Regions from separate parts of the Streptomyces sp. NPDC006733 genome, predicted to be linked through region 1. Evidence: riboswitches for the same ligand, from Rfam matches in the RefSeq annotation. Region 1 holds a riboswitch; each other region holds the start of a gene.
The links. A riboswitch is a leader RNA that binds a small molecule or an ion and turns the genes downstream of it on or off. The one in region 1 is predicted to bind thiamine pyrophosphate.
Positions count from the first base shown of each region.

Region 1 (9,920 bases):
CCGCCACACCTCCAGCGGCGTGCCGCTCTGTGCGATCAGGCCGTCGCGCATGACCACGACCCGGTCGGCGAGCGCGAACGCCTCGCCCTGGTCGTGGGTGACGGCCAGCACGGTCGTGCCGAGCCGCCCGAACAGCTCGCGCAGCTCCACGACGAGCCGCTCGCGCAGCCCCCGGTCGAGCTGCCCGAGCGGCTCGTCGAGCATCAGCAGCTTCGGCTCGGGCGCCAGCGCGCGGGCCAGCGCCACGCGCTGCTGCTCGCCGCCGGAGAGCGCGGCGATCGCGCGCCGCTGCGCGCCCGGCAGGCCCACCATGTCGAGCAGCCGCGCGACCGTGCGCTCCGCCTCGTCGCGCCGGGTCCCGCGCATCCGCAGTCCGAAGGCGACGTTGCCGCCGACATCGCGCTGCGGGAAGAGCTGGTGGTCCTGGAACATCAGGCCGAGGCCGCGCCGGTGGGTGGGAACGCCCGCCTGGTCGCGCCCGTCGAGCAGCACCCGGCCGGCGTCGACCGCCTGCAGCCCGGCCACCGCGCGCAGCAGGGTGGACTTGCCGCTTCCGCTGGGGCCCAGGACGCACACCGTCTCGTGGGCGGCGACCTCCAGGTCCACGGCGTCGAGCGCCGCGCGCTGCCCGAAGCGGACCGTGACGCCGTCGAGCCGCAGGAGCGGGGTGCGGGATGCCGGGGGTGCCATCTAGAACTCTCCTGATCCTGAACGGTCGGTGCGCAGCCGCTCCAGTGCGAGCAGCGCCGCCGCGCACACCAGCATCAGGACGGTGCTCAGAGCCATCGCCTGCCCGTAGTTCAGCTCCCCGGCCCGCCCCAGCAGGCGGGCCACCGCCACCGGCAGCGTCGGGTTGTCGGGCCGCGCGATGAACACGGTCGCGCCGAACTCGCCGAGCGAGACGGCGAACGCGAAGCCCGCCGCGATCAGCAGCGCGCGGCGCACCAGCGGCAGGTCCACCTCGCGCCAGGCCCGCCAGGGCGAGGCGCCCAGCACCGCCGCCGCCTCGCGCAGCCGCTCGTCGACCGCGCGCAGCACGGGCAGCATCGTGCGGACCACGAACGGCACCCCGACCAGGGCCTGCGCGAGCGGCACCAGCAGCCACGTCGACCGCAGGTCCAGCGGCGGCTCGTCGAGGGTGATCAGGAAGCCGAAGCCGACGGTCACCGCCGACGTGCCCAGCGGCAGCATCAGCAGCGCGTCGAACCCGCGCACCAGGCGGCCCGCCCGCCGGGTCAGCGCGGCGGCGGCGAGGCCCCCGACGACCAGCGCGATGAGCGTGGCCACCGCCGCGTACCGCAGGGAGTTCCCCACCGCCTCGATGGGTGCGACGACGAAGCTCCCGCCGGTCTCGGGGACCGTCAGCAGCGCGCGGTAGAAAGCGAGCCCGTAGCCGTCGGGGCCGTCCAGCGACCGCGCCACCAGGACGCCGAGCGGCACCAGGATCAGCAGGACGACGACGGCCAGCACCGCCCACAGCAGCGCCCACTGGGCCGCGCCGCGCGGACGCCGCGAGGTGTGCGCGGCGTCGACGAGCCGCAGCGTGCTCTCCCGGCGGCGCACCGTCCACGCGTGCAGCGCGAGGATCGTGGCGACCGCCGCGAACTGCACCAGGGTGAGCACGGCGGCCGTCGGCAGGTCGAGGAACTGCGCGGTCTGCTGGTAGATCTCCACTTCGAGCGTGGAGTACTTCGGCCCGCCGAGGATCTGGATCACGCCGAAGGACGTGAAGGTGAAGAGGAAGACCATCAGCGCGGCGGCGGCCACGGCCGGTCCCAGCGCCGGCAGCGTCACCCGGCGCCACGCCTCGAAGCGGCCGGCGCCCAGGACCCGGGCCGCCTCCTCCTGGCGCGGGTCGAGCTGCGACCACAGCCCCCCGACCGAGCGGACGACCACGCCGAAGTTGAAGAAGACGTGGGCGAGCAGGATCGCCCAGACGGTGGTGTCCAGCCGGACGCCCCACAGGTCGTCGAGCACGCCGCCCCGCCCCAGCAGCGCCAGGAACGCCGAGCCGACCACGACCGTCGGCAGCACGAACGGCACCGCCACCACCGCCCGCAACAGCCCCTTGCCGGGGAACGAGAAGCGCGCGAAGACGTACGCCGCCGGGAGCGCGACCAGCAGCGTCAGCCCGGTCGAGACGACCGCCTGCCAGGCGGTGAACCAGAGCACCCGCAGGATCTCCGGGTCGCTCAGCACCTCACCAATCCGGCCGAACCGCCACACGCCGCCGTCACGCAGGCCGCGGGTGACGATGGCGGCCACCGGATAGGCGAAGAAGACCCCGAAGAACGCGGTGGGCACGGCCATCAGGCCGAGCCGCACCGCGGCGGCGCGCGGGAAGCGCCGGGGGGCCGCTCCTGCTACTTCAGAACGAGCGAGGACCATGCCTTGACCCACTGGTCACGGTTCTTGGCGATCTCGTCGGGCGCCACGGTGGGCGGGGTGTCGATCTTCACGCCGTACCGGGTGAACTCGGCGGGCAGCGCCGCGTCCTGCCGGGCCGGGTTCACGAACATCTGCAGCGGCATGTCCTGCTGGAACGTCTTGCTCAGCAGGAAGTCCAGCAGCGCCTTGCCGCCCGCGTCGTTCGTGCCGCCCTTGAGCAGCCCGGCGAACTCGATCTGCCGGAAGCACGTACCGGTCGCGACGCCGGTCGGCCCCTGCGCCGGCAGCGGCTTCACGCCCAGCACCTCGGCGGGCGGGCTGGAGGCGTACGACACGACGAGCGGCTTGTCGCCCTTGCCCTTGCCGCCGGCCGAGCCGGAGAAGCGGTCGTTGTACGCCTGCTCCCAGCCGTCGACGACCTCGACGCCGTTGGCCTTGAGCTTCGTCCAGTACTCCTTCCAGCCGGCGTCGCCGTACTTCGCGATCGTGCCGAGCTGGAAGGCGAGGCCCGGGGAGGACGTCGCGGCGTTCTCGGTGACCAGCAGGTTCTTGTACTCCGGCTTGACCAGGTCGTCGAAGGTGGCCGGCACGGCGAGGTGGTGCTCGGCGAAGTACTTGCGGTCGTAGTTGACGCAGACGTCGCCGGAGTCGACCGGGGTGACCCGGTGCTTCTCCTTGTCGAGCTGGAGCGCGGCCGGGACCTGGTCGAGGCCCTTGGCCTCGTACGGCGTGAACAGGTCGTTGTCGAGGGCCCGCGACAGCAGCGTGTTGTCGACGCCGAAGAAGACGTCGCCCTGCGGGTGCCCCTTCGACAGGATCGCCTGGTTGACGGCCGCCCCCGCGTCGCCGCCGGCCAGCACCTTCACGGTGTAGCCGGTCTGCTGGGTGAACGCCTTGAGCACGGCAGGCGAGGCCGCGAAGGAGTCGTGGCTGACGAGGGTGACGGTCTTCGACGGCGTCGCCTTCGTGCCGTCGGCCTTGTCGTCGGAGCCGCCGCAGGCGGCCAGCGTGGTCGCCCCGAGGGCGGTGGCCAGGACCGCCGTCGCGGCGCGCCGAAGGTTGGTGTTCATGAGCGGTTGACTCCCTACGCCGGCATTACCCGGATCAGGTCCGAGGGTCTGCGGCCGCACCGGCTTCGTTTCGCCGGTGGCCGCACTCTCAGCGCTGGTGCGCTCCCCTGTCGGAAATGTTCAATTGTACGAATCTACGAGCGCCACAGTAGCAGCGCGCCCGCGGTCACTCCCCGGAGGCCGCCAGCTGCCCGCACGCTCCGTCGATCTCGCTGCCGCGGGTGTCCCGGACGGTCACCGGCACCCCGTGCGACTCCAGCATCCGCACGAACGCGCGCTCGTCCTCGGGCCGCGAGGCCGTCCACTTCGAGCCGGGCGTCGGGTTGAGCGGGATGAGGTTGACGTGCACCCGCTTGCCCTTGAGCAGCCGCCCGAGCAGGTCGGCGCGCCACGCCTGGTCGTTGATGTCCTTGATCAGCGCGTACTCGATGGAGATCCGCCGGCCGGACACCTCGGCGTAGTGCCACGCGGCGTCCAGCACCTCGCGCACCTTCCACCGGGTGTTGACCGGCACCAGCGTGTCGCGCAGCTCGTCGTCGGGAGCGTGCAGCGACACCGCGAGCCGGCACTTGAACCCCTCGTCGGCGAACCGCATCATCGCCGGCACCAGCCCGACCGTCGACACGGTGATCCCGCGCTGCGACAGCCCCAGCCCGTCCGGCTCCGGGTCCGTCAGCCGCCGGATCGAGCTGATGACGCGGTTGTAGTTCGCCAGCGGCTCGCCCATGCCCATGAACACGATGTTGCTCAGCCGGGCCGGCCCACCGGGGATCTCGCCGTCGCGCAGCGACTTCATCCCGGCGACGATCTGGTGCACGATCTCGGCCGTCGAGAGGTTCCGGTCGAGCCCCGCCTGCCCGGTCGCACAGAACGGACAGTTCATCCCGCACCCGGCCTGCGAGCTGATGCACATGGTCACCCGGTCCGGGTACCGCATCAGCACGGACTCGACGAGCGTCCCGTCGAACAGCCGCCACAGCGTCTTGCGCGTCGTGTCGTTGTCGCAGCTGATGTGCCGCACGACCGACATCATCTCGGGCAGCAGCCCGTCCGCGAGCTTGTCGCGCGAAGCCGCCGGAATGTCCGTCCAGGCGGCCCGGTCGTCGTCGTAGCGCGCGAAGTAGTGCTGCGACAGCTGCTTGGCACGGAACGGCTTCTCGCCCAGCTCGACGACCGCCTCCCGTCGCTCGGCAGGAGTGAGATCGGCGAGATGCCGCGGGGGCTTCTTGGCCCCACGCGGCACGGCAAAAGTGAGTTCTCCGGGTACAGGCATGGTGCTACCAGTGTCGCAGACGCAGCAGGTAGCTCCACGCCCGACGCCCTCGCCGGGGACGGCCCCACTCCGAGCTCCTCCACCAGGAGCCCCACGGCTGACTGCCTCACCGAACCGGCGGCCGCTTCCGACCCGACGTCCTCCTGGCCGCCCGTCCCGGCGGGAGGCGGTCAGCCGGTTCCCACGAAGATGACCAGCAGCAGCCACACCACCGGCGCTGTCGGCAGGAGGGAGTCCAGGCGGTCCATGATGCCGCCGTGGCCCGGGAGGAGGGTGCCCATGTCCTTGATGCCGAGGTCTCGCTTGATCATGGATTCGCCGAGGTCGCCCAGGGTGGCGCTGACCGCGGTCACCAGGCCCAGGATCAGGCCCTGCCACCACTTGCCGCCGTCGATCAGGTACTGCATCGACAGGGCGCCGGCCGTCATCGCGAAGGCGATGGCGCCGAAGAGGCCGGCGCGGGTCTTGCCGGGGCTGATGCGGGGGGCGAGGAGGCGGCGGCCGAAGCGCCAGCCGACGGCGTAGGCGCCCGTGTCGCTGATCACGGTGAGCAGGAGGAAGACGAGGACCCGCCAGGGGCCGTCGTCCGCGGCGAGCATCATCGACACGAAGGTGGCGAGGAAGGGCACGTAGAAGGCGGCGAAGATGCCCGCGGTGACGTCCCGCAGGTAGTTCTCCGGCGGCTCGGTCATCCGCCACACGAGGATGGCGAGCGACGTGAGGGCCACCGCGACCCACGCGCCCTCGGCGCCGCGCGCGTACCCCGCCACCACCATGGCGACGCCGCCGACCATGAGGGGCACCAGCGGGATGCGGATGGCCTTCTTCTCCGCGAGGCGGGAGGTGAGCTCCCACAGGCCGACGACGACGGCGAGCGCCACCACGCCGACGAAGGCGGCCTTGACGATGAACAGCGAGGCGACGATGACCGCGCCCATGCCGACGCCGACCCCTATCGCGGCCCGCAGGTTGCGGCCTGCGGACTTCTTCACGGGCGGGGTGGGTTCGGGTGACGGCTCGGGCGGCATACGAGGAGTCTGCGCTGCGTCGAGCGCATCCTGCGCGAAACCCGCCGAGCCGTCGCCCGGTCCCCCCGCCGGCGTTTCCCAGTGGCCGGAGCGCGGCGTGGCACTCCAGGAGGAGTCGTTCACTGAGTTTCGCCTCGCGTTGTCGATCAGGACCAGGCGTCCGGCCTGGTGTTCTGGCGGGGGGTGCGGGGGTCACCCCCCGGAAGAGAACGTCGGGTCGGACCGCTCAGCCGCAGCGGTGCGTCAGACCTCGAGCAGCTCGGCTTCCTTGTGCTTGAGCAGCTCGTCGATCTGGGCCGTGTACTTGCTGGTCGTGTCGTCGAGCTCCTTCTCGGCGCGGCGCACGTCGTCCTCACCGGACTCGCCGTCCTTGACGAGCTTGTCGAGGGTCTCCTTGGCCTTGCGGCGGACGGCGCGGATCGAGATCTTCGCGTCCTCGCCCTTGGTCCTGGCGACCTTGATGTAGTCCTTGCGGCGCTCCTCCGTCAGCTGCGGGAACACCACCCGGATGATGCGGCCGTCGTTGCTCGGGTTGACGCCGAGGTCCGAGTTGCGGATCGCCTCTTCGATGTTGCGCAGCGCGCTGACGTCGAACGGGGAGACCACCGCCATCCGGGGCTCCGGCACCGAGAAGGAGGCCAGCTGGTTGATCGGCGTGACGGCGCCGTAGTACTCGGCGACGATCTTGTTGAACATCGCGGGGTGCGCACGGCCGGTGCGGATCGCGGCGAAGTCGTCCTTCGCGACGATGACGGCCTTCTCCATCTTCTCCTCGGCCTCGAGGAGGGTCTCTTCAATCACCATGTGCTCCTGGTTTTCAGAAGGCAGAGCCTGGCCCCTGCGCGCGTCTTTCCTGCACGGTGTCCGACCGGCAGCCTGTTGTCCATCCCCGGTGCGGGCGGTTAGGCCCGCGTGCCCTGGTCGTTGACGAGCGTGCCGATCTTCTCACCCTTTACGGCTCGCGAGATGTTTCCCTCGGCGAGCAGTTCGAAGACGAGGATCGGCAGCTTGTTGTCACGGCACAGGGTGATCGCGGTGGCGTCGGCGACCTTGAGGTCCCGCGAGATGACCTCGCTGTACTCCAAGGCGTCGTACTTGACCGCGTCCGGGTTGTGCTTGGGGTCGGAGTCGTAGACCCCGTCTACCCCGTTCTTGCCCATGAGCAGCGCCTGGGCGTCGATCTCCAGGGCGCGCTGCGCGGCGGTGGTGTCGGTGGAGAAGTACGGCATGCCCATGCCGGCGCCGAAGATGACGACGCGGCCCTTCTCCAGGTGCCGCACGGCGCGCAGCGGGATGTACGGCTCGGCGACCTGGCCCATCGTGATGGCGGTCTGCACGCGGGTCTCGATGCCCTCCTTCTCCAGGAAGTCCTGGAGGGCGAGGCAGTTCATGACGGTGCCGAGCATGCCCATGTAGTCCGAACGGGCCCGGTCCATGCCGCGCTGCTGGAGCTCCGCGCCGCGGAAGAAGTTGCCGCCGCCGATGACGATGGCGATCTCGTAGCCCTCTTGGACGACGGCCGCGATCTCGCGGGCGATCGCGTGGACGACGTCCGGGTCGACGCCCAGTCCGCCGCCTCCGGCGAAAGCCTCGCCGGACAGCTTCAGCAGGTACCGGCTCCGCGGGGCCCCGGCGCCGGGCGCGGTGCCGGTCCGGGAGTCGCTGGCCTTGTCGGCGGCCTTGTCGGCGCCCTCATCCATGGAGATCTCCTCATGCGCGTACGAAGAAGGCCATTGCCGTGGGTCCACGTGGGTTCCCTCTACGGCAATGGCCTCCTCGTCACTACTGCGGTCGGCCGGCGGGCGGCCGACCGCGTCCGACCCTAGCGGGGTCGTCGGTCATTCGCTGGCTGGCTCAGACACCGACGCGGAAACGCGCGAAGCGCTTCAGCGTGACACCGGCCTCGTCCAGGACCTTCTGGACGGTCTTCTTGCTGTCCTTCGCGAAGGACTGCTCAAGGACGGAGTTCTCCTTGACGTAGCCCGTCACACGGCCCTCGACGATGCGGGCGAGCGCGGCCTCCGGCTTGCCCTCCTCGCGCGCGGTGGCCTCGGCCACGCGGCGCTCGTTCTCGAGCACCTCGGCGGGGATGTCCTCGCGGGACAGGAACAGCGGCGAGAACGCGGCGATGTGCTGCGCGACGTCCTTCGCGACCTCGGCGTTCTCCTTGTCCAGCTCGACCAGCACGCCGACCTGCGGGGGCAGGTCCGGGCTGGTGCGGTGCAGGTAGGAGGCGACGTAGCCATCGGTGAACTGCGCGAAGCGGCTCAGCACGATCTTCTCGCCGAGGGTGGCGTTGGCCTCGTCGACGAACGCCTGGACGGTCTGGCCGTCCTTGATCTCGGACGCGAGCAGCGTCTCGAGGTCGGCGGGCTTGGTGGCGGCGACGTGCGCGGCCAGCGCGTCGGCGACGGTGACGAACTTGTCACCCTTCGCGACGAAGTCGGTCTCGCAGTTGAGCTCGAGGAGCACACCCTCGGAAGCGCCCTCGGCGATCAGGGAGACGACGGCACCGTTGGAGGCCGAGCGGCCTTCGCGCTTGGTGACGCCCTTCTGGCCCTTGACGCGGAGGATCTCGACGGCCTTGTCCAGGTCGCCTTCGGCCTCTACGAGAGCGTTCTTGCAGTCCATCATGCCGGCGGCGGTCAGCTCGCGGAGCTTCTTGACGTCAGCGGCGGTGTAGTTCGCCATGGTCGTTGCGTCTCTTCCCGATGAGAGTCGGTTGATCTACGGGTCAACGGCGGGGGCCGAGGCCCCCGCCGTTGTCACACGTACTGGAAGGCGGAGCCTCAGGCCTTGTCGGCCTCGGCGGCCGGAGCCTCGGTGGCCTCGGCGGCGGGCGCCTCGGCGTCGGCGACGGCCTCGGTGACCGTCTCGGCCTCGGCGTCGGCGACAGCCGCGGTCTCGGCACCGGTCTCGACCGGAGCCTCGTCCTTGGCCTTCTCACCCTCGAGGAGCTCGCGCTCCCACTCGGCGAGCGGCTCGGCGGCGCCTTCGGCCTTCTTGTCACCGGTGGCGGCACCGGAGCGGGCGATGAGGCCCTCGGCGACGGCGTCGGCGATCACACGGGTGAGCAGCGTGACGGAGCGGATCGCGTCGTCGTTGCCCGGGATCTTGTAGTCGACCTCGTCGGGGTCGCAGTTGGTGTCGAGGATCGCGACGACCGGGATGCGCAGCTTGCGCGCCTCACCGACGGCGATGTGCTCCTTCTTGGTGTCCACGATCCAGACGGCGCTGGGCACCTTCTGCATCTCGCGGATACCGCCGAGGGTCTTCTCGAGCTTGTCCTTCTCGCGGGAGAGGACGAGGAGCTCCTTCTTGGTGAGGCCGGAGGCGGCCACATCCGTGAAGTCGATCTCCTCGAGCTCCTTCAGGCGCTGCAGGCGCTTGTAGACGGTCGAGAAGTTCGTGAGCATGCCGCCCAGCCACCGCTGGTTGACGTAGGGCATGCCGACGCGCGAGGCCTGCTCGGCGATGGCTTCCTGCGCCTGCTTCTTGGTGCCGATGAACATGATGGAGCCGCCGTGGGCGACGGTCTCGCGGACGAACTCGTAGGCGCGGTCGATGTACGACAGCGACTGGAGCAGGTCGATGATGTAGATGCCGTTGCGCTCCGTGAAGATGAAACGCTTCATCTTCGGGTTCCAACGACGGGTCTGGTGACCGAAGTGGACGCCGCTTTCCAGCAGCTCCCGCATCGTGACGACGGCCATGGCCGCGCTCCTTGAGGTACTCGGTTATCGCGGCGGCCGGACGGCCGTCGCGCCTGACGCCCCGACGCGCCGTGCCACGAGGGACCGAGGGGCGCGGCCACCCTTCACGAGGAAGTCGGTGGCGGGGCGTGCGAAGTCGATCCAGTGACCCGGATCGCCAGGGAAAGTGTACGTGACCGGCGGAGTGCGGAACGACAGCTTCTCGCGCCACAGGTTTATCCACAGGGCGCCCTCATGATCGTCTTTTGCGGCCGGAATACGGGACCGTCGAGGCATGGCTCCCTTCCCCGTCGTACCCCTGGTTCTGCCGCTCTGGCTCTCTCTGCTCGCCGCGCTGGCCCTCGCCGTGCCGCTGCCGGCCACGGGCTCGGGCGGGCCGGGTGGCGGGCTGGGCGGAGGCGCCGGTTCCGGCGCCCGGAGCTGGCCGGTCGGCGGGGGTGCGGGCGGT
Region 1 is NZ_JBEYJD010000018.1:77,842-87,761, forward strand. Features, by position in the region: gene ABZ721_RS17875 (ABC transporter ATP-binding protein) at 1-690, opposite strand, end outside; gene ABZ721_RS17880 (iron ABC transporter permease) at 691-2,310, opposite strand; gene ABZ721_RS17885 (thiamine ABC transporter substrate-binding protein) at 2,364-3,458, opposite strand; TPP riboswitch at 3,453-3,577, opposite strand; gene rlmN (23S rRNA (adenine(2503)-C(2))-methyltransferase RlmN) at 3,625-4,731, opposite strand; gene ABZ721_RS17895 (phosphatidate cytidylyltransferase) at 4,902-5,882, opposite strand; gene frr (ribosome recycling factor) at 6,003-6,560, opposite strand; gene pyrH (UMP kinase) at 6,662-7,459, opposite strand; gene tsf (translation elongation factor Ts) at 7,614-8,450, opposite strand; gene rpsB (30S ribosomal protein S2) at 8,549-9,472, opposite strand; partial or broken gene ABZ721_RS17920 (M23 family metallopeptidase) at 9,747-9,920, shown strand, end outside.

Region 2 (9,920 bases), on a different contig from region 1:
GGGTGGGACGCGCGCGGCGTCGCGGCGGGCTTCGCCGAGCGGGTGGTGGAGGCGGCCGAGGCCGCCGTTCCCGGCCTGCGCGGGCGGGAGTTGTGGCGCGAGGTGCGCACTCCGGCCGACACCGAGCGGGAGACGGGCGCTCCGGGCGGCGCGGTGCCCGGTCCCGCCCTGGCGGGCGCGAACGGCCTGCACCTGCACCCCGCCAACCGCTCCGCGGTCCCCGGCCTGTGGTCCGTCGGCGGCTGGTCCCACCCCGGCGGCGGTCTGGCCCACGCGGGCATGTCGGGCGCGATCGTCGCCGACCTGATCGCGGGCGGACCCGGCGGCAGCCGGTAGCCCCGAGCAGCTCCGGCACGGCCCCGGTCCCGGCGCGGCCCCGGGCGGCTAGTAGCGGTAGGGGTCGTACGGGTCCGCGTACAGCGGCTGGTCGTACTGCGGTTGCTGGGGCTGCTGCGGGATGTACGCCTGCTGCTCCGCGGACTGCTGCTGCCCGTAGGGCTGCTGCTGCTCGGCGGACTGCTGCTGCGGGACCCACACCCCGCCGGGCGGCGTGTCGTAGCCGAACTCGTGGTCGTACTGCGGGGTGTACTGCTGCTGGCCCGGGTCCTGGTAGGGGGCCGCGTAGGCGGCGTCGTAGTCGTGCTGGCCGCCCCAGGCGTACGCGTCGGCCGCCGCGGGCTGCGGCTGCTGCTCACCGGTGCCGCCCCAGCCCTCGTACCCCTGGGCGCCGTAGCCCTCGTAGCCGCCGCTGGTGTACAGGTCCGGGGTGTACGTGGACTGGCCGTCGTAGATGCCGTACTCGCCGGTGTCGTCGAGCACCGGCATCGCCTGGTACACGGTGGCCAGTTCGGGCGCCTGTGCCACCTCCTCGACGGGGCTGACCTCCAGGACGGGCTCGCCCGCCCCGGCGCCCGCGCCGCGGACGGCCCTGCGGCGGCGGCTGGAGCCGGGGCTGCCGCCGAGCGCCCAGCCGGTGGAGAAGCCCTGCCGGTAGGAGATCGTCACGAACGTCTGGCCGGTGCCGAACGCCGCGGCGCCGAGCGCGATGACGATCGCGTTGCGCAGCGAGACACCGCCGACCACGCCGAGGAATCCCGCGAAGGCGAGCAGCCGCCAGCGCAGCCGCGCCTTGTACTGCAGCAGCACCTCACCGAGCAGCCACAGCGCGACCACGCCGAACGCGATGTAGAGCAGCGTGTAGCCCATGTCCGCACTTCCTCACCTCACGAGCGGTCACGACCTCTGGTGCAGACCGAGATTCTCGTAGATTTCCAGCGACGCCGTGGAATGGTTAAGCGTAATGAAGTGGAGTCCGGGGATGTCCTCGGCCATCAGGCGTTGGCACATCTCCGTCGCGAACTCGATGCCGATCGCCCGCACCGCCGCCGGATCGTCCTTCACCGCGAGGATACGGTCGGCCAGCGCCGGGGGGAAAGGCACGTTGCTGAGTTCGGGGAAACGGGTGATCTGCCGGACGTTCGTCACCGGCATGATCTCCGGGATGATCGGGGTGTCGCAGCCCGCGGCGGCGACCCGGTCGCGCAGCCGGAAGTAGTCGTCGGCGTCGTAGAACATCTGCGTGATGGCGAAGTCGGCCCCGGCGCGGCACTTGTCGATGAAGTTGCGGGTGTCGGAGGCCCAGTCGCTGGAGCGCGGGTGCATTCCGGTGAACGCCGCGACGCCGACGCAGAAGTCGCCGGACTCCTTGATCAGCCGGACCAGGTCGGCGGCGTACAGCAGTCCCTGGGGGTGCTGGACCCACTCGCCGAGCGGGTCGCCGGGCGGGTCGCCGCGGACCGCGAGGATGTTCCGGATCCCGGCGTCGGCGTACTGCCCGATGATGTTGCGCAGCTCGGCGATCGAGTGGTTGACCGCCGTCAGGTGCGCGACCGGGGTCAGCGTGGTGTCGGAGACGATCCGGTCGGTGGCGCGGACGGTGCCGTCGCGGGACGATCCGCCGGCGCCGTAGGTCACGGACACGAAGGTCGGCCCCACCGCTTCGATCCGGCGGATGGCGTTCCAGAGGGTCCGCTCGCCCTTCTCGGTCTTCGGTGCGGCGAATTCGAAGGAATACGACCGCTCGCCGGACGCGAGGAGCTCACGAATGGTGACCGCGCGATCGGTCCGGGTAGAAGGTGTCCCAAGGGCCATAACGGAAGGGTAACCGCGCCCCGAGACCACCCGTAACCAGGACGGCCGATTTATCCACGTGCGCCCCACCCCCGTCCATCCCTTGGACACGCATCGGTGACATTCGGGGCGCGGAGTGGACCGCCGGCGGCCGGTGAAGCGGAACGCTCAGCCGTCGGACGGGGTGTCGTACGAGGTCACGGCCTTCGCCAGGGCCGCCGCCGCGGCGCCGGGATCGTCGGCCTCGGTGATCGCGCGGACGACGACGATCCGCCGGGCCCCCGCCTCCAGCACCTGCTCGACGTTGCCCAGGTCGATCCCGCCGATCGCGAACCAGGGCCGGGCGGTCCCCAGCGAGGCCGCGTACCGCACCAGCTCCAGGCCCGGCGCGTGCCGGCCGGGCTTGGTCGGGGTGGGCCAGACCGGCCCGGTGCAGAAGTAGTCGGCGCCGGGCTCCACCGCGGCCGCGGCCACCTCGGACTCCGCGTGGCAGGACCGTCCGAGGACCACGTCGCCGCCGAGGACGGCGCGGGCGGCGGGCACCGGCAGGTCGCCCTGCCCCAGGTGCAGCACGTCGGCACCCGACGCGTGCGCCACGTCCGCCCGGTCGTTCACCGCGAGCAGCTTGCCGTACCGGCGGCACGCGTCGGCCAGCACCGCGAGCGCGTCCAGCTCGTCGCGCGCCTCGATCCCCTTGGCGCGCAGCTGGATGACGTCGACGTCCGAGGCGAGCACCGCGTCCGCGAACTCGGCCAGGTCGCCCCGGCCGGTCCTGGCGTCGGTGCACAGGTACAGCCGGGCGGCGGCGAACCGCTCGCGGACGGTGGACTGCTCGGGCATGGTGCCGCTCCCCCTCGGTGCTGCGGGTCCTGCTGCCGTGACTGCTGCTGCTACTGCTACTGCTACTGCTGCCGCTGCGGGCTAGAAGCCGAGCGCCTGGGCGCGGCGCTTCACTTCCGTCCCGCGGTTCTCCTTGAGCGCCTGCGTGGGCGTGCCGGGCAGCGTCGGGTCCTCGGTGAACAGCCACTCCAGCGCCTCTTCGTCGCTGAAGCCGTTGTCCTTGAGGACCGTCAGCAGGCCGGGCAGCCCCTTGACGATGCTTCCCTCGCCGATGAAGTCGGCGGGGACCATCAGGACGCGGTTCTCACCGCGGCGGATGGCGAGGAACAGCTTCTCCTTGATCATCGGGCGGACCCGGGTGATGGGCACACCCAGTCGCTCGGCGACCTCGGGGAGGTTCAGCCAGGAAGGTACGAGGGCATCAATCGTTGCGTCGATCTCGGTCACGGGACAAGCGTGCCATCCCCGGCGGGCACCCGCGTACCGGTTGGCGGCCGGGGAGCCTGACGGTTTGCCCACATCCGCCCGGCGAGCCCGGTTTCGCCGTCAGGCGCCGGCCGCGGTCTTGAGCGGAACGGCCGGGTCGCCGACGAGCGCGGCGTCCAGGTGCGCGCCGCGTTCGATGAGCTTGCGGCCCTGGGCCAGGTCGCGCGGGCGGCCGACGGCGAGCAGCGCCGCGAGCACGCCGTCGCGCAGCCAGCAGACCGACCAGGCGGGCCCCGCCGGGTCGCCGCGCAGCAGCATGGTGTCGGTGGCCGAGTGGTGCCCCGCGTACTGCACGAAACGGCCGAACTGCTCGGACCAGAAGTACGGCACCGGGTCGTACACCTCGTCGCCGCCCAGCACGTTCGCGGCGGCGGCCCGCGGCCCCTGGACCGCGTTGTCCCAGTGGTGGACGAGGAGCCGCTCGCCGAAGCGCGCGGACGGGAAGGACGCGCAGTCCCCGACCGCGAAGACGTCGGGCACCGAGGTCCGCAGCCGGTCGTCCGCCTGCACCGAGCGGTCGGGGCCCAGCTCCACGCCGGAGCCGGCCAGCCAGCCGGTGGCCGGCCGGGCGCCGATGCCGACGACGACGGCCCCGGCCCGCAGCCGCGTCCCGTCGGCGAGCAGCACCGCGCCGGGTTCGACGGCCGCGACGGCGGTCCCGGTGAGCAGTTCGGCGCCCGCGTCGGCGTACCAGTCGCGCATGTGGTCGGTGACCGAGCCGGGCAGGACGCCGGCCAGCGGCCGGTCGGCCGCCTCGACGACGGTCACCGCGCAGCCCGCCTGGCGGGCCGCCGTGGCGAACTCCGCGCCGATCCAGCCCGCTCCCACCACGACGACGTCGCGCTTCTCCTCGAGCACCGGCCGCAGCTCGGCGGCGTCGTCCAGGGTGCGCAGCATGTAGACGCCCGGGATGCCCTCGCTGCCGGGCAGCGCCACCGGGTGGGCGCCGGTGGCGAGCACCAGCCGGTCGTAGCGGACCACGCCCTCGTCGGTGACGAGCTGCCGGTCGGCGGGGCGCAGCGCGCTCGCGTGCCGGCCGAGCAGCAGCTCGACGTCGAGGCCGTTGAAGTCCACGTCGAAGGGCGAGCCCTCGGCCGTGCCGAGGAGGACGGACTTGGACAGCGGCGGGCGGTCGTACGGTGCGTGCGGTTCGGCGCCCAGCAGCGTGATGTCGCCGCGCCACCCCTGCTCCCGCAACGACACAGCGGTCTGCACTCCGGCCATCCCGGCCCCGACGATCACTGCGCGCTCGGCGCTTGGCTGGCTCACACGATCACCGTAACGCGCCGGGGATTACCGGTAGGGCGCCCGTGCGAAATCGATCCCCCTGTCTCCGGCCCCCCTCGAGCCGGGCTCCCTTACCCGGGGTCCGGCGCGCGTACTAGGGTGGCGGGACCAACGCACTCGCGGGAGCCCGGACGCACCGGGCTGAGAGGGCGGCTGACCGGCCGCCGACCGTACGAACCTGATCCGGGTCATGCCGGCGAAGGGAGGAGCGGGACACCCATGCATCCCTCGCGCCACCGCTACGACGTTCTGGTCGTGGGCGGCGGAATCATCGGACTCGTCACGGCCTGGCGCGCCGCGCAGCGCGGGCTGAGCACCGCGCTCGCCGACCCGGCGCCGGGCGGCGGAGCCGCGCACGTCGCGGCCGGCATGCTGGCCGCCGTCACGGAGCTGCAGTACGGCGAGCAGACGCTGCTCGAACTGAACCTCGCGTCGGCGCGCCGCTACCCGTCCTTCGCCGCCGAGCTGGAGGACGCCACGGGCCTGGACCTCGGCTACCGGCCGTGCGGCACGCTCGCCGTCGCCCTGGACGCCGACGACCGCGCCGACCTGCGCGAACTGCACGCCTTCCAGACCTCGCTCGGGCTGCGCTCCGAGTGGCTGTCCGGCCGCGACTGCCGCCGGCTGGAACCGATGCTGGCGCCCGGTGTGCGCGGCGGCCTGCGCGTGGACGGCGACCACCAGGTCGACCCGCGCCGGCTGGCCGCCGCGCTGCTGCGCGCGGCCGAACTCGCCGGCGTGGTCCTGCACCGCGGCTCCGCGGCCCGGATCGAGACCGTCCGGGACCGCGCCACCGGCGCGGTGCTCGACGACGGCACGGTGCTCGCCGCCGAGCAGACCGTGCTCGCGGCGGGCAGCCGCAGCGGCTGCATGCCGGGCGTCCCCGAGCACGCCCTGCCGCCGGTCAGACCGGTCAAGGGGCAGACGCTGCGGCTGCGCGTCCCGCCCGGCCTCGCCCCGTTCCTGTCCCGCACGGTGCGGGCCGTGGTGCGCGGCGGCCACGTCTACCTCGTGCCGCGCGAGAACGGCGAGCTGGTCGTGGGCGCGACCAGCGAGGAGCTCGGCTGGGACACCACCGTCACCGCCGGCGGCGTCTACGAGCTGCTGCGCGACGCGCACGAGCTGGTGCCGGGGCTCACCGAGCTGCCGCTCGTCGAGACCCTGGCGGGGCTGCGCCCCGGCTCCCCCGACAACGCCCCGCTGCTTGGCCGCAGCGCGCTGCCCGGTCTGCTGCTGGCCACCGGCCACCACCGCAACGGCGTCCTGCTGACCCCGGTGACCGGCGACGTCATGGCCGAGCTGCTCACGACGGGCTCGGTGCCCGAGTCGGCCCGGCCCTTCTCCCCCACACGTTTCGCGCTTCAGGAGCAGCCCGCATGACCCTCTCCACCGTCTCCGTCAACGGTGAGGCCCGGGAGATCGCCGAGGGCCTGACCCTCGACCGCCTCGTCGCCTCCCTGACGTCCGCCCCCGCGGGCGTCGCCGCCGCCCTCAACGAGGCCGTCGTCCCCCGCAGCCGCTGGACCACCACCGCCCTCGCCGACGGCGACCGCGTCGAGGTCCTCACCGCCGTCCAGGGAGGCTGATCCCGTGCCGTATCCCGTACCCGCGGCGGCCACCGGCCACGACACCCTGCGGATCGCCGGGGTCCCCTTCACCTCCCGGCTGATCATGGGCACCGGCGGCGCGCCCAGCCTGGACGTCCTCGAACAGGCGCTGCTCGCCTCCGGCACGGAGCTCACCACGGTCGCGATGCGCCGCCTCGACCCGGCGACGAAGGGCTCCGTGCTCTCGGTGCTCGCCAAGCACGGCATCCGGGTGCTGCCGAACACGGCCGGCTGCTTCACCGCGGGCGAGGCCGTGCTCACCGCGCGGCTGGCCCGCGAGGCGCTGGGCACCGACTGGGTCAAGCTGGAGGTCATCGCCGACGAGCGCACCCTGCTGCCGGACACCGCCGAGCTGCTGGACGCCGCCGAGACGCTGGTCGACGACGGGTTCACCGTCCTGCCCTACACCAACGACGACCCGGTGACCGCCCGCAGGCTGGAGGACGTCGGCTGTGCGGCGATCATGCCGCTGGGGTCGCCGATCGGCTCGGGGCTCGGGATCCGCAACCCGCACAACTTCCAGCTCATCACCGAGCGGGCGGGCGTCCCGGTCATCCTCGACGCCGGGGCGGGCACCGCGTCCGACGCGGCGTTCGCCATGGAGCTGGGGTGCGCCGCCGTCATGCTGGCGTCGGCCGTCACCCGCGCCCAGCAGCCGGCGCTGATGGCGGAGGCCATGCGGGACGCGGTGCGGGCGGGGCGGCTGGCCTTCCGGGCCGGACGCATCCCCCGGCGGCACTACGCGGCCGCGTCGTCGCCCGTCGAGGGCGTGGCGGCGTTCGACCCCGAGCGGCCCGCCTTCAGCGGGGCCTGACGAAGCGGAACGCTGCCACCCGGGTCACGGTTGCGTCCCGGATCAGCACGGGCGGGACACAGTACGGCCGCGTTCGGTGGGACGGGTCGGCGACGGCTCGTAGACTTCCGTGTCGTGGATACGACCCTGCAGGACCCTCTCGTCGGGCAGACGCTCGACGGCCGCTACCGGGTCGAGGCGCGCATCGCCGTCGGCGGGATGGCCACGGTCTACCGGGCTGTGGACACCCGCCTGGACCGCGTGCTCGCGCTGAAGGTGATGCACCCCGGGCTGGCGGCCGACACCGGCTTCGTCGACCGCTTCATCTTCGAGGCCAAGGCCGTGGCCCGCCTCGCGCACCCGAACGTGGTCGGCGTGTACGACCAGGGCACCGACGGCACGTTCGTCTACCTGGCCATGGAGTACATCGCCGGCTGCACGCTGCGCGACGTGCTGCGCGAGCGCGGGGCGCTGCCACCGCGGGCCGCGCTGGACATCCTGGAGCCGGTGCTCGCCGCGCTCGGCGCCGCGCACCGGGCCGGGCTGATCCACCGGGACGTGAAGCCGGAGAACGTCCTGATCGGGGACGACGGCCGGGTCAAGGTCGTGGACTTCGGCCTGGTCCGGGCGGTCGACACCACCACCAGCGTGACGACCGGCTCGGTGCTGGGCACCGTCTCGTACCTGGCGCCCGAGCAGATCGAGCACGGCACGATAGACCAGCGGACGGACGTGTACGCCTGCGGCGTGCTGCTGTACGAGATGCTGACCGGCGGGAAGCCGCACGTCGGCGGCACGCCGATGCAGGTCATCTTCCACGTACTGAACGAGGACATCGCCGCGCCGTCGCAGGCCGTCCCCGGGCTGGCACCCGCGCTGGACGCCCTGGTCGCGCGGGCCTCCGCCCGGGACCCGCGGCTGCGGCCCGAGGACGCCGTGGAGCTGCTGGCGCAGCTGCACGCCACCCGTCAGACGCTGAGCGAGGAGCAGCTGGACCTGGTGCCGCCCCGGGCGGTCCGGGAGGTCGCGGAGCCGCAGGACGCCGTCCCGGCGGGCGCCCACGGCGCGCCCGGCGGCGACGAGGAGCTGACGAGCGTCATCTCCCGGCCGGTCCTGCCGGCCGAGGAGGAACTGAACCGGACCAGCGTGCTCCAGCTCCCGCCGCCGCTGCCGCCCGCCCCGGCGGGTCCGCCGGGACCGGACAGCCCGATGGGGCACCGCCCTCCCCGCCGCGGCCCGCGCCGCGGTGTGCTGGCGCTGGTCGCGGCGGTGCTGCTGATCCTCGGGCTCGGGGCCGGCGTCTGGTACATCAGCGACGGCCAGTTCACCAAGGTGCCGGCCGTCCTGGCGCTGTCCCAGGCGGACGCGCAGCAGAAGCTCGACGCCGCCGGCCTGCACACGAAGGTCACCACCAACTTCAGCCTCACCGTCCCCCGCGGCAAGGTCATCTCCACCGACCCCGGCCCCGGCCAGCGCGTCCGCGACAACGCGGAGGTGACGCTGACCGTCTCCAAGGGGCCGCAGGAGATCCGCGTGCCCGACGTGACCGGCAAGACGCTGGCGGTGGCGCAGGAGCAGATCAAGGGCGCCGCGCTGACGCCGGGCGCGGTGACGCAGGAGTTCACGGAGGACGTGCCCAAGGGCGCCGTGATCTCCACGGACCCGCCGGCCGGCACCAAGCGTTCGCCGGACGCCGTCGTGTCGATCGTCGTCAGCAAGGGCGCCGCGGCGGAGGTCCCGGACGTGGTCGGGGACTCGGTCGCCGACGCGCAGCAGGCGCTGCAGGACGCCGGGTTCATCGTCGCGCTCGCCCCGGAGAAGGTCTTCTCCGACGTGGCCGAGAAGGACACGGTCGCCCTCCAGACACCGGAGAAGGGCACCCAGGCGGGGCAGGGCGACACCGTCACCCTCACCATCTCCAAGGGGCTGCAGCTCTTCGACGTGCCCGACGTGAAGGGCAAGAGCTCGGGCGACGCGCGGACGATCCTCAAGGCGGCGGGCTTCGAGATCCGGGTGCTGCACGCCTTCTTCGGCGACACCGTGTTCAGCCAGTCCCCGGACGGGGGCAAGCAGGCGGCCAAGGGCTCGACGATCACCGTGTGGGTCCGGTGAACCGCAACCCCGTCGGCGGCCACGTCCATGTGGCCGGCGGGCTCGCGACCGTCGGGCTGGCCAACGCCGAGCGGCTGACGGCCGAGGCCGTCCAGGTCTTCGTGGCCAACCCGCGCGGCTGGGCCACGCCGCCCGGCGACCCGCGGCAGGACGAGCTGTTCCGCACCGGCCGGGCCGCGGCGGAGGTGCCCGCGTACGTGCACGCGCCCTACCTGATCAACTTCGGCTCGGAGAGCGCCGCCACGGTCGAGAAGTCGGTGCAGTCGCTGCGCCACTCCCTGCGCCGGGGCCGGGAGATCGGCGCGCTGGGCGTCGTGGTGCACACCGGCTCCGCGACGGGCGGACGCCCCCGCTCCGCCGCGCTCGCACAGGTGCGGGAGCACCTGCTGCCGCTGCTCGACGAGCTGACGCACGACGACGACCCGTGGCTGCTGCTGGAGCCGACGGCGGGCCAGGGCGCCTCGCTCTGCTCGCTGGTCGAGGACCTGGGCCCGTACGCCGACGCCCTGGACCGGCACCCGAGGCTGGGGGTCTGCCTGGACACCTGCCACGCCTTCGCCGCCGGGCACGACATGGCGGCGCCCGGCGGGATGAAACTGCTGCTCGACGCGTTGGTGGACACCGTCGGCGAGGGCCGGCTGCGGCTGATCCACGCCAACGACTCC
Region 2 is NZ_JBEYJD010000061.1:31,542-41,461, forward strand. Features, by position in the region: gene ABZ721_RS36070 (NAD(P)/FAD-dependent oxidoreductase) at 1-336, shown strand, start outside; gene ABZ721_RS36075 (hypothetical protein) at 385-1,206, opposite strand; gene metF (methylenetetrahydrofolate reductase [NAD(P)H]) at 1,234-2,151, opposite strand; gene thiE (thiamine phosphate synthase) at 2,299-2,970, opposite strand; gene ABZ721_RS36090 (Rv2175c family DNA-binding protein) at 3,052-3,417, opposite strand; gene ABZ721_RS36095 (FAD-dependent oxidoreductase) at 3,517-4,725, opposite strand; TPP riboswitch at 4,853-4,966, shown strand; gene thiO (glycine oxidase ThiO) at 4,963-6,123, shown strand; gene thiS (sulfur carrier protein ThiS) at 6,120-6,329, shown strand; gene ABZ721_RS36110 (thiazole synthase) at 6,376-7,164, shown strand; gene pknB (Stk1 family PASTA domain-containing Ser/Thr kinase) at 7,279-9,255, shown strand; gene ABZ721_RS36120 (deoxyribonuclease IV) at 9,243-9,920, shown strand, end outside.
Region 2: linked by a shared signal. The riboswitch ahead of thiO (glycine oxidase ThiO) and the one ahead of ABZ721_RS17885 (thiamine ABC transporter substrate-binding protein) in region 1 are both predicted to bind thiamine pyrophosphate.

Region 3 (9,920 bases), on a different contig from region 1:
TCAGGGGGACCGACGCGACGAGGCCGATACTGCCGACGAGCGTCCGGACGATCTCCTCCGCCACCAGCTCGCTGCCGGCGACCCGCAGCACCCCGCTGCGCGCCACCGAGAACAGCAGCAGGAGCGGCAGCGCCGCACCTGCGTACGCCATCACCAGCGTGTTCACCACGGACGCGATGTGGTCCCGGCCGATCCGCATGCCGGCGCCGTAGAGCTTGCGCCAGCTCGCGCCGGGGTCGGCGTCCTTCAGCTCCCACACCGCCGCGGTCTGCGTGACCGTCACGTCGTCCAGGACGCCGAGCGAGCCGATGATGACGCCGGCCAGCAGCAGCCCCTTGATCTCGATCCCCGGGTAGAGGACGTGGACGAGCCCCGTCTCGTCCGAGGTGTTGCCCGTCAGGTGCGCCCAGGAGATGAAGACGGAGCCGAGGATCCCGATCAGGAACAGCGAGCAGAGCGTGCCGATGACGGCCACCGACGTCCGGGCGTTGAGCCCGTGGCACATGTAGAGCGCGATCAGCATGATCGCGCTGCCGCCGATGACCGCCACCAGCAGCGGATCGTGGCCGTGCAGGATCGCCGGGAGGATGAACAGCGTCAGGATCGCGAAGCTGATGACCAGTGCGACCAGGGCCATCAGACCGCGCAGCCGGCCGACGGCGATGACGGCGAGCGCGAAGATCCCGGCCAGCAGGGCCAGCGGGAACCCGCGGTCGACGTCCGTCACCGCGTACTGCAGCTCCTTCGGGGCGTTGGGGGCGTACGCCACCACGACGCCCTGGCCCACCGTGTAGCGGCGGGTCTGATCAGGGTGCACGATCTCGATGAACGTCCGGCCCTTGTCCTTGCCGGTCGTGACCTCGATGGTCGCCTTGTCGCAGCGTTCCTGCGGGTCGGGGGAGCCTGGAGAGCCGGGGGAACCGGGGGCCGGCGGTGACGGTGCTCCGGCTTCCGGGCCGCTTCCCGTGCTGCCGTTCGCCTCGGCGCAGGCGATGTCGTCGATCCGGGTGACCCGCGCCTGCTGCGTCTGCTGGTCGAACCCGACGCCGGTGTGCGCGTGCTGCGGCACCCCGCCCGGCCACAGCACGACCAGCCCGACGAGCACCGCGGCGGCGAACGGCACCAGCACCGCCGCGACGACCTTCCGCAGGTGCTTCGAGACCGGCGGCACGGGACCGTGGCCGTGCGAGTGACCGTGGGAGTGGCCGTGCGCCTGGTCATGCACCTGGCCATGCGGCTGGCCGTGCGATGGGCCGCGGGACGAGCCATGGGATGAGCCGTGGGATGAGCCGTGGGTTTGCGGGGGGCCGGGGGCGTGCGGGTGGGCGGGGGGCGGCGTCTGGGGGGTGTCCACGGATCGATCATCGCAAGACCCCCTGGTGTGCGTTCGTACGCAACCGCTACCGTGGGGGCACCTTTGCAATCGCGGGAGCTCGGAGCACCGGGCTGAGAGGGCGCTGAATCTCTGCGCCGACCGCTGAACCTGTTACCGGGTAATGCCGGCGTAGGGAGTTGGGTCTCATGACCACGCAGGATGCACGCATGCCTGTCTCCGTTCAGCCCGTTTCGGCGGACAAGCCCGTCTCGGCGGCGCGGCCCGCCGCTTCGGGGAAGCGCGAGCCCGGCTGGCACAAGGGCTACCTGACCGGCTCCAGGCCGGACATCCAGGTCCCCGTGCGCCAGGTGCACCTCACCACCGGCCGTGACGTGACGCTGTACGACACGTCGGGGCCGTACACCGATCCGAACGTCACCACCGACGTCCGCCGCGGCCTGGCGCCGCTGCGCGAGAACTGGATCATCGGGCGCGGCGACACCGAGGAGTACGCGGGCCGCCCGGTCCGCCCCGAGGACGACGGGATCAAGCACACCTCCCCCCGCGGCGGCCTGCGCAACCTCGACGCGGTCTTCCCCGGCCGCCCCCGGACGCCCCGCAGGGGGCGGGACGGGCAGGCGGTGACGCAGCTCGCGTACGCCCGCCGCGGCGACATCACCCCGGAGATGGAGTACATCGCGATCCGCGAGAACGTCTCCCCCGAGGTGGTGCGTGAGGAGATCGCGGCAGGCCGGGCCGTCATGCCGATGAACGTGAACCACCCGGAGATCGAGCCGATGATCATCGGCAAGCGGTTCCTGGTGAAGGTCAACGCCAACATCGGCAACTCCGCGGTCACCTCCTCGATCGAGGAGGAGGTGGACAAGATGACGTGGGCCACCAAGTGGGGCGCCGACACCGTCATGGACCTGTCCACCGGCCGCAACATCCACACCACCCGCGAGTGGGTGCTGCGCAACTCCCCCGTGCCCATCGGCACCGTCCCCCTCTACCAGGCGCTGGAGAAGGTCGACGGCAAGGCCGAGGAGCTGACCTGGGACGTCTACCGGGACACCGTCATCGAGCAGGCCGAGCAGGGCGTCGACTACATGACGGTGCACGCCGGCGTGCTGCTGCGGTACGTCCCGCTCACCGCCCGCCGCAAGACCGGCATCGTCTCGCGCGGCGGCTCGATCATGGCCGCGTGGTGCCTCGCGCACCACAAGGAGTCGTTCCTCTACGAGAACTTCGAGGAGCTCTGCGACATCCTCGCCTCCTACGACGTCACGTACTCGCTCGGCGACGGCCTGCGCCCCGGCTCCATCGCCGACGCCAACGACGAGGCGCAGTTCGCGGAGCTGCGCACGCTGGGCGAGCTGAACACCATCGCCAAGCGGCACAACGTGCAGACCATGATCGAGGGCCCCGGGCACGTCCCGATGCACAAGATCAAGGAGAACATCGACCTCCAGCAGGAGATCTGCGAGGAGGCGCCGTTCTACACGCTCGGCCCGCTGACCACCGACGTCGCCCCCGCCTACGACCACATCACGTCGGGCATCGGCGCCGCGATGATCGCCTGGTGGGGCACCGCGATGCTCTGCTACGTCACGCCCAAGGAGCACCTGGGCCTGCCCAACCGCGACGACGTCAAGACGGGCGTCATCACGTACAAGATCGCGGCCCACGCGGCGGACCTGGCCAAGGGCCACCCGGGGGCCCAGGACTGGGACGACGCACTGTCGGACGCCCGCTTCGAGTTCCGCTGGGAGGACCAGTTCAACCTGGCGATGGACCCGGACACCGCCCGTGACTTCCACGATGAGACCCTGCCGGCGGACGGCGCCAAGACCGCGCACTTCTGCTCCATGTGCGGCCCCAAGTTCTGCTCGATGAAGATCAGCCAGAACATCCGCAAGGAGCACGCCGGAGACCTCCTCCTGGACCCGGAGGCCGGCATGCGCCAGAAGTCCGAGGAGTTCGCGGCAAGCGGCAACCGCGTCTACCTGCCGCTGGCCGACTGACCTGCCCGACGGCGGTGCCCGTGGCTATGGCCGCGGGCACCGCCGTCGCATGTCACACCCACCCGTTACGGTTCGCTCAAAGGCCGTGGCAGGGGGCTGCCAGGTGTGAGGGGGCACGGCAGTGGGTGGCGAGGCGGGCATGGTGACGGTGTCGTACGCGGAGGGGTGGGATCTGTCCTCCGCCACCGCTATGGGGCCGCTCTCGCGGTCCGAGGCGGAGGCGCGGGATCTCGCGGGGACGCCCTATGCGCTGGTCTACCGGCTCGAGGGCCGGAAGGCGCCGGTCGAGGCGCAGTTGGTGGCCTGGGGCGACCACTACGTGGGTGGGTGGGCGTACGACGATCACGGGCGCCGGACCCGGGAGGCGGACTGGCGGTTGCTCGAACCGGAGCGTCTGTTCCTTCGTCATCTCGCCGAGTGGCGTTACGACTCCCCGGCGCAGGCCGAGTTCGCGCGGGATGTATGGCGCACCAGGACGGAGCTCTCCCCCGACAGCACCGGCCGCACCGTGTCCGAACCCCAGGGAGATCTGGGCTCGGCGCGTCATACTCCTGCCGACGTAACCGCAGCGGACCGCTGGCGCGGCAGAGCGGGTTTCGGTGTCCGCGGCGGAGGGAGCCTGCTCTTTTCGCATCCGTCGCTGGTCGATCGGGACGTCACGTACCAGGACGCCTCCGAGGCGGTGCCCGAACCGCCGCCAAGCGCTCCCGCTCCCTGGGTGCCGCCGCGCCCGGCGCAGCCGGTCCACCTGCGTGAGCTCTTCGAGCCCGGAACACGCCTCGCGACGCGGCACCAGCCCGAGATGACGGTCGGAGCGCTCCGGGACATCGCGGCACTGCGGGTCCCCAGCGGCAGGCTTGCCGTCACTGATCCCCTCACGAGGGGCCGGACGGCCTGCCGTGAGCTGTCGGAGCGGATACCGCCCGGTGTGTACCCGCTGCAGACCGCCGTGGTCGCGTACGAGGGGGAGTACGAGGACCAGCGCTTCCCGGTCGAGGAGGAGGTGGCCATCCGTCTGCTGATCGACGGGGAGCCGCCGGTCTCCTGGGAACTGGCGCTCGCCGACGGCGATGATGCCCGGCTGCTGCGCGAGGGCGAGTTCTTCGGATTCGACACCGACAGCGCCGCAGGATGCTTCGCCGACGCCTCGGAATGGGACCTGCTCGCGGGCAAGTACCGGCGCTTCCTCGTGGACGGCCACGACGACGAGGGAGAGAGCATCGGCGAGGCATACATACGCACTTCTCACGAGGCCAGTGGCACCGACCTGGTGTCGTTCTACACCAGCGGGGACGGGACGTTCCCGGTCTGGCTGGGGCGCTCGGGCTCCGGAGAGCTCGTGTCTGTGGTCGTCGTGCGCGATTTCCTTCCCGACCTGGTGGTCCTGTGAGCACCTAAGGTCCGCGGCGGAGGGGGCCCGGGCCGCTCCCGGGAGGGGCGGGCGCGGCGCTCGGAATGCCGGTGCGCCCGTATCTGACGGACTGTATAAAGATCATCTTCGAGTCGCCTCAAGGGCGCGGCTCAATTTCGTTCAACAGGGTGGGGACCAAGGATGTTGTTGAGAAGAATCTGCAGGGGGGTGACGGTTGCGACAGCGGCGGCCGCGCTCGGCCTTGGTGGGGCGGCGGTCTCGCACGCTTCCGATCAGCTGGAGGTCCGCTACGCGGGAAGCGTGCAGGGCGACTACGGGACCTTGGAGATCAGCGCGCGCTCCGGAGTCGACGTCAGGGAGATCACGGCGCATCTGACCTCGGACGTCAACCAGTCGGAGGTGGCCGACGTTCGGTTCAAGGACCTCCGGCTCTTCTCCGGTACGCCCGAGGACGGCGTCTGGCGCAGCAGGAAGCCGCTGAAACTGCGAACGATCGGCAGCTATCGCATCGACGTGGAGGTGACGGACGCTGACGGCGCTCACGTGCTGCGACAGTCGGCCGGAATCCTCTCCTACTTCGTTGTCCCCCAGGTGGGACCGCTGAGCGTCGACCGCAGCTCGATCGACCGCGACCACCGCGATGTAGAGGTGAAGGGGACGCTGTACGGACGGTGGCCCACGCGTGAGGTCAAGCCCCTGGCGGCACGCAAGGTTGACATCGAAGTCGACTATTGGCCCCAGGCCACCGTGTCCACCGATGCGCACGGCCGGTTCCGCACCTCGGTGCGACTGGACAATGCCGCCCAGATCCAGGCCGTCTTCCGCATGGATGGCGGTACCCCAACCGTGTTGTACGGATCGTCGGAGCCTGTGCAGATCGGTGTCGAGCAGACTCCCACGCGTTTCACAGCGACGGTCGACAGGACCGACGTCAACTCCGGCCAGTCCGTCAAGCTGAGCGTCGCCGTCGAGCAGAAGACTGCCGGCGGATGGGTCCCGCTCGCAGGGAAGTCCGGCGGTGTCCTCTTCGGTGCCGATGAGTACCAGACGGACGAGGTGGGCGGGTTCACCACAGCCGAGGACGGCACGTTCACCATGGAGTACACGCCGTGGCGGGCCGGGTACTTCCAGCTGGCGCTGAACACCAACGGCGACCCGTTCCTCCAGGCGTCGACGGGCACGAGCACCGTCGTGCGTGTGCACGCCGGCGCGCAGTTCACGGCCTTCACCGCAGGGCGCTCGGAGACCGGCCAGGTCCACGCCGAGGGACTCATGAACTTTCCCGACGGGTCGAACCCGAGCACGATCCTCGTCGACGTCCAGTACTCGCCCGACGGGACCGAGTGGACGACCGTCGCCACGAACGAGGCGTTCTGGGACGGCAGGGGCTACGCGTTCGCCGCGGATGTCGACCGGAGCGCGGGCGGCTCCTACCGGGCGGTATTCGCCGGAGGCGAGGTCTTCCAGTCGGCCACCTCGCAGAGCGTGTACGTCGCGGGGTCGGTGTAGCGACGGTCTGCCGCCCGCCGTCGCTGGAAAATGGGTTGGTGCGGGGTGGTGGGGCTCGTACGGTTTTGGGTGTGATGGATGTGGGGGGTGCGTCGGGCCGGCGGTTCTGGGAGGCGACGGCTGAGGTCGAGTCTCTGGTGTGGGACGGCGATGAGCTGCTCGACGTGGTCGGGGGCGGGCGCCGGTGGGGGGCCGATGGGGTGGAGCGTCCCTCCTCGTTCATTCATGACTACCCGTTCGACCGGGGGATCGTCTCCCCGTCCGGCCGCTTCACCGTCGTCTACGCCGAGCGCGGCACCGAGGCGCTGCTGCTCGAGGGCGATCAGCTGGTCCGGGAGCTGGAGCGCGATGACGAGATCGCCGAGGACTTCGACTATCCCGTGGCGCTCGGGGCGCTGCGGGACGGCCGTGAGGTTCTGGTGCACTGCCCGCGGGAGCGCGGCACCCTGGAGATCGACGACCTGGAGACGGGCAAGCGGCTCACCCACGGTGTGCGCCGGCCCCGGGACGTCTTCCACTCCCGGCTGGCGGTGAGTCCTGGTGGCAGGTACCTCATGTCGGCCGGCTGGTTGTGGCATCCGTACGGGATCGTCGAGGTGTTCGACCTGGACGACGCGCTGGCGGACTCCGCCGTGCTCGACGGCCAGGGCGTGCTGCCCGCGGACGGTGGCATCGACGACGAGGTGCGGGCGGCCTGCTGGCTCGACGGGGACCGTCTGGCCGTCTCGACGGAGGGGCGGACCCGGCAGTTGGGCGTGTGGTCGCTGTCGGCGGGCCGGTGGCTCTGCCGGAACAGCGTCGACTTCAGCCTCGGCACGCTGGTCGCCCGGGGCGAGACGGTGGTGTCGCTGCACGGGCACCCGCGGCTGGTCGAGGTCGCGACGGGGGCCGTGGTGGCGGAGTGGCCCGCCGTGGAGGTGTCCCTCAGGGAGGACAGCTTCGGGGCCACCCACATCCCGACGCCTGTCGTGGCCCTGCACCCCGACGGTTCCCGGCTGGCCGTCGCCCAGCCGGACGGCATCGCGGTCATCGATCTCCCGGGACGCTGAGCGCGCACACGCGTGAGGCCCCGGTGGGATGGAAATCCACCGGGGCCTCTGTACGGGAAGGGCAGGTGTTCGGTGATCGGGTACCGCCAGGTCAGATCAGGTCCATCGCGGCCACTTCGTCGGGACGGCCGTAGCTGACCGGTCCCTGGAAACGCTTGCGCGCGGTGGCGAACCACCAGACGGTTGCGATGATCAGCACGACACCCAGCGCGATCGGTGCGTAGTTGAACGTCGTCGAGTTGATCGGGGACGTCTGCGGCAGCATGAACAGCACGCTGCTCAGGGAGATCCAGGTCACCGCGACGATGCCGACGACCTTGCCGTAGCGGCCGAGGTTCCACGGGCCGGGCACGAACTCGTCGCCCAGGCGCAGCCGCAGGAAGATGGGCACGGCGTAGGCGAGGAACAGGCCCACCACGTTGACGCTGACGATGGCCGTGAAGGCCGTGTGCGACCACCAGCCGGGCAGGACCAGCACGATGGAGCACGCCGCCGCGAGCCATACCGCCTTGACGGGCGTACGGGTGCGCGGGGAGACCGAGTGCCACCACCGCGAGCCGGGCATCGCGCCGTCACGCGAGAACGCGAAGATCTGCCGGGTATTGCTCGTCATGTTGGCCAGGCCGCAGAACAGCATGGCGCCGATCACGATCAGCAGCAGCAGTTTGGCGGTGCCCATGCCGAGCGCGTCGATGAGAATCTGCACCGGCGGCGCGGCGGAACTGGCTTCCGCGGCGTAATCGCGGATGGCGTAGACCAGGGCGAGCATGAGAATGAGGCCGATACCCGCCGAGTAGGCGATCGACCGCATGATGCCCTTGGGCGCGTTGACCGTCGCCTGCACGGTCTCTTCCGACATGTGGAAACTGCCGTCGAAGCCGGTGAAGGTCCAGCTGGTGACGAGCAGGCCGAGCATGGCGCCGTAAATCCCGTTGGAGAAACCGGTGTTGTTCTCGAAATGCGTGATGAAGGAGGCCGACTGGTGGTGGTCGGGTATGACGGTCAGGCAGACGACGATCACGACCATGCCGATGAAGAGCCACCACACGGATATACGGTTCAGCACCGCGATCAGCTGCACGGTGTAGGTGTTGGCCAGCGCCTGCAGCAGCAGGATCAACGCCGTGATGCCCACGGTGCGCTGCGCCGTCACTTCGTAGTCGTTCCACTGCATCGCGATGAAGGCCTGGATGAACGTGGCGGCCGCGTAGCCGGTGGCGGCGGTACCGCCGACCTGGCCGACGAAGTTCAGCCAGCCGGTGTACCAGGACCAGGCGCCGCGGTGCCGCTTGGCGAGCTTGCCCGCGGAGAAGTACAGCGCGCCACTGGTCGGATAGGCGGAGGCGATCTCACCCATCGAGGCGCCGACGAACAGCACCATGATGGACACGCCTATCCAGCCGAATATGAGAATGCGCGGCCCGCCGGCCGCCATGCCGAATCCGAAGGAGGAGAAGATTCCGGCGATGATGTTGATGATCGTGAAGGAGATTGCGAAGTTGTCGAAAGCGCGGAACCGTCTGGTGAGCTTCCGCGGGTAACCCATGGCATGCAGCGTCGCGTCGTCGTCGAGGGGGGCGGCGGGCGCTGGTGGACGAAGAGGTTTCGTGTGTGAAAGAGATCTGTGCTCGGTCACAACGACAGCCTTTCTGAGGGGTAGGTGACGGAGGGGGACTTCGTCGTGCGGGGTGGAACGGAAATGGTTCAGGCGGCACTCGGTACCGGTAGTCCACAAAGTTTTCTGGCCCTGGTCAGCTGTTCCTCGGGTGCGCCGAACGCACTCCAGGGCATGCGGGACGCGTACGGTCCCGATGCCGTGAGGACTTCCCTCGCCTCGAATTCGAGTTTGCCCATGACCAGGGCGTGCGCCAGGTACCCCAGGTCGAGGACCGGGGTGAAGCGGTACTTGGCCGTCTCGGGGAACCAGTGGGTGTAGATCCCCATCGTGGTCGCCTTCCACTGCGGCTGCTCCCACGTGCGGTCCGCCAGCAGTGCGTTGGCGTCGTAGTCCTCGACGAGCGCCACGAGCGGCAGCAGCCGCAGGGGCGAGGAGGTCGGGGCGCGGTGGCTGAGGAACGAGGCGACGTCCCACCGTGCGCTCGCCGAACCGCCGTTGCGGGTGAAGAAGAAGGCCAGGAACCGGTGGTGCGCCTCGCGGTGCCAGGGGTCCAGCCGCAGGATGTGGGCGAACAGGTACCAGGGGCCGGTCGGTTCCGTCAGCAGCCCGCGCGGGGCGGGGTCGCGGGGCCGCTGGAGCCGGGTCAGCGCCAGTTGGGTCACCCAGGGGGTCGGGTCGGTGGGGAGCAGTTCCGAGGCCCGCTCGCACGCGCCCTGCGCTATGCGCAGCAGCGCGCCCTCCCGCAGATCGCCGGCGTCGGCCATCCGTAACGCGCGCAGCATCGCGACCCGCGCCCACAGCAGCGCGGACTCGGCGTTCGGTTCCTCGGCCAGCCAGCGTTCCGCGAGGTCGGAGTCTGCTGCCTCGGAGGCGAGTACGAGGGACCGGTGGGCCCGCACTTCGAAATCCCCTCGGGTCTCCTTCAGGATCTCGCTTGCGCTGAGGTACCGCCCGGCCTTCACATCCATGCACGCTCGCGCCAACTGACGATCATCGGCCGCCGGATGCCACACGTACTGCCCCTCGAACGAGC
Region 3 is NZ_JBEYJD010000015.1:32,570-42,489, forward strand. Features, by position in the region: gene ABZ721_RS15430 (YibE/F family protein) at 1-1,225, opposite strand, end outside; TPP riboswitch at 1,416-1,528, shown strand; gene thiC (phosphomethylpyrimidine synthase ThiC) at 1,522-3,339, shown strand; gene ABZ721_RS15440 (DUF4241 domain-containing protein) at 3,461-4,729, shown strand; gene ABZ721_RS15445 (hypothetical protein) at 4,919-6,220, shown strand; gene ABZ721_RS15450 (WD40 repeat domain-containing protein) at 6,295-7,269, shown strand; gene ABZ721_RS15455 (amino acid permease) at 7,361-8,815, opposite strand; gene ABZ721_RS15460 (hypothetical protein) at 8,974-9,920, opposite strand, start outside.
Region 3: linked by a shared signal. The riboswitch ahead of thiC (phosphomethylpyrimidine synthase ThiC) and the one ahead of ABZ721_RS17885 (thiamine ABC transporter substrate-binding protein) in region 1 are both predicted to bind thiamine pyrophosphate.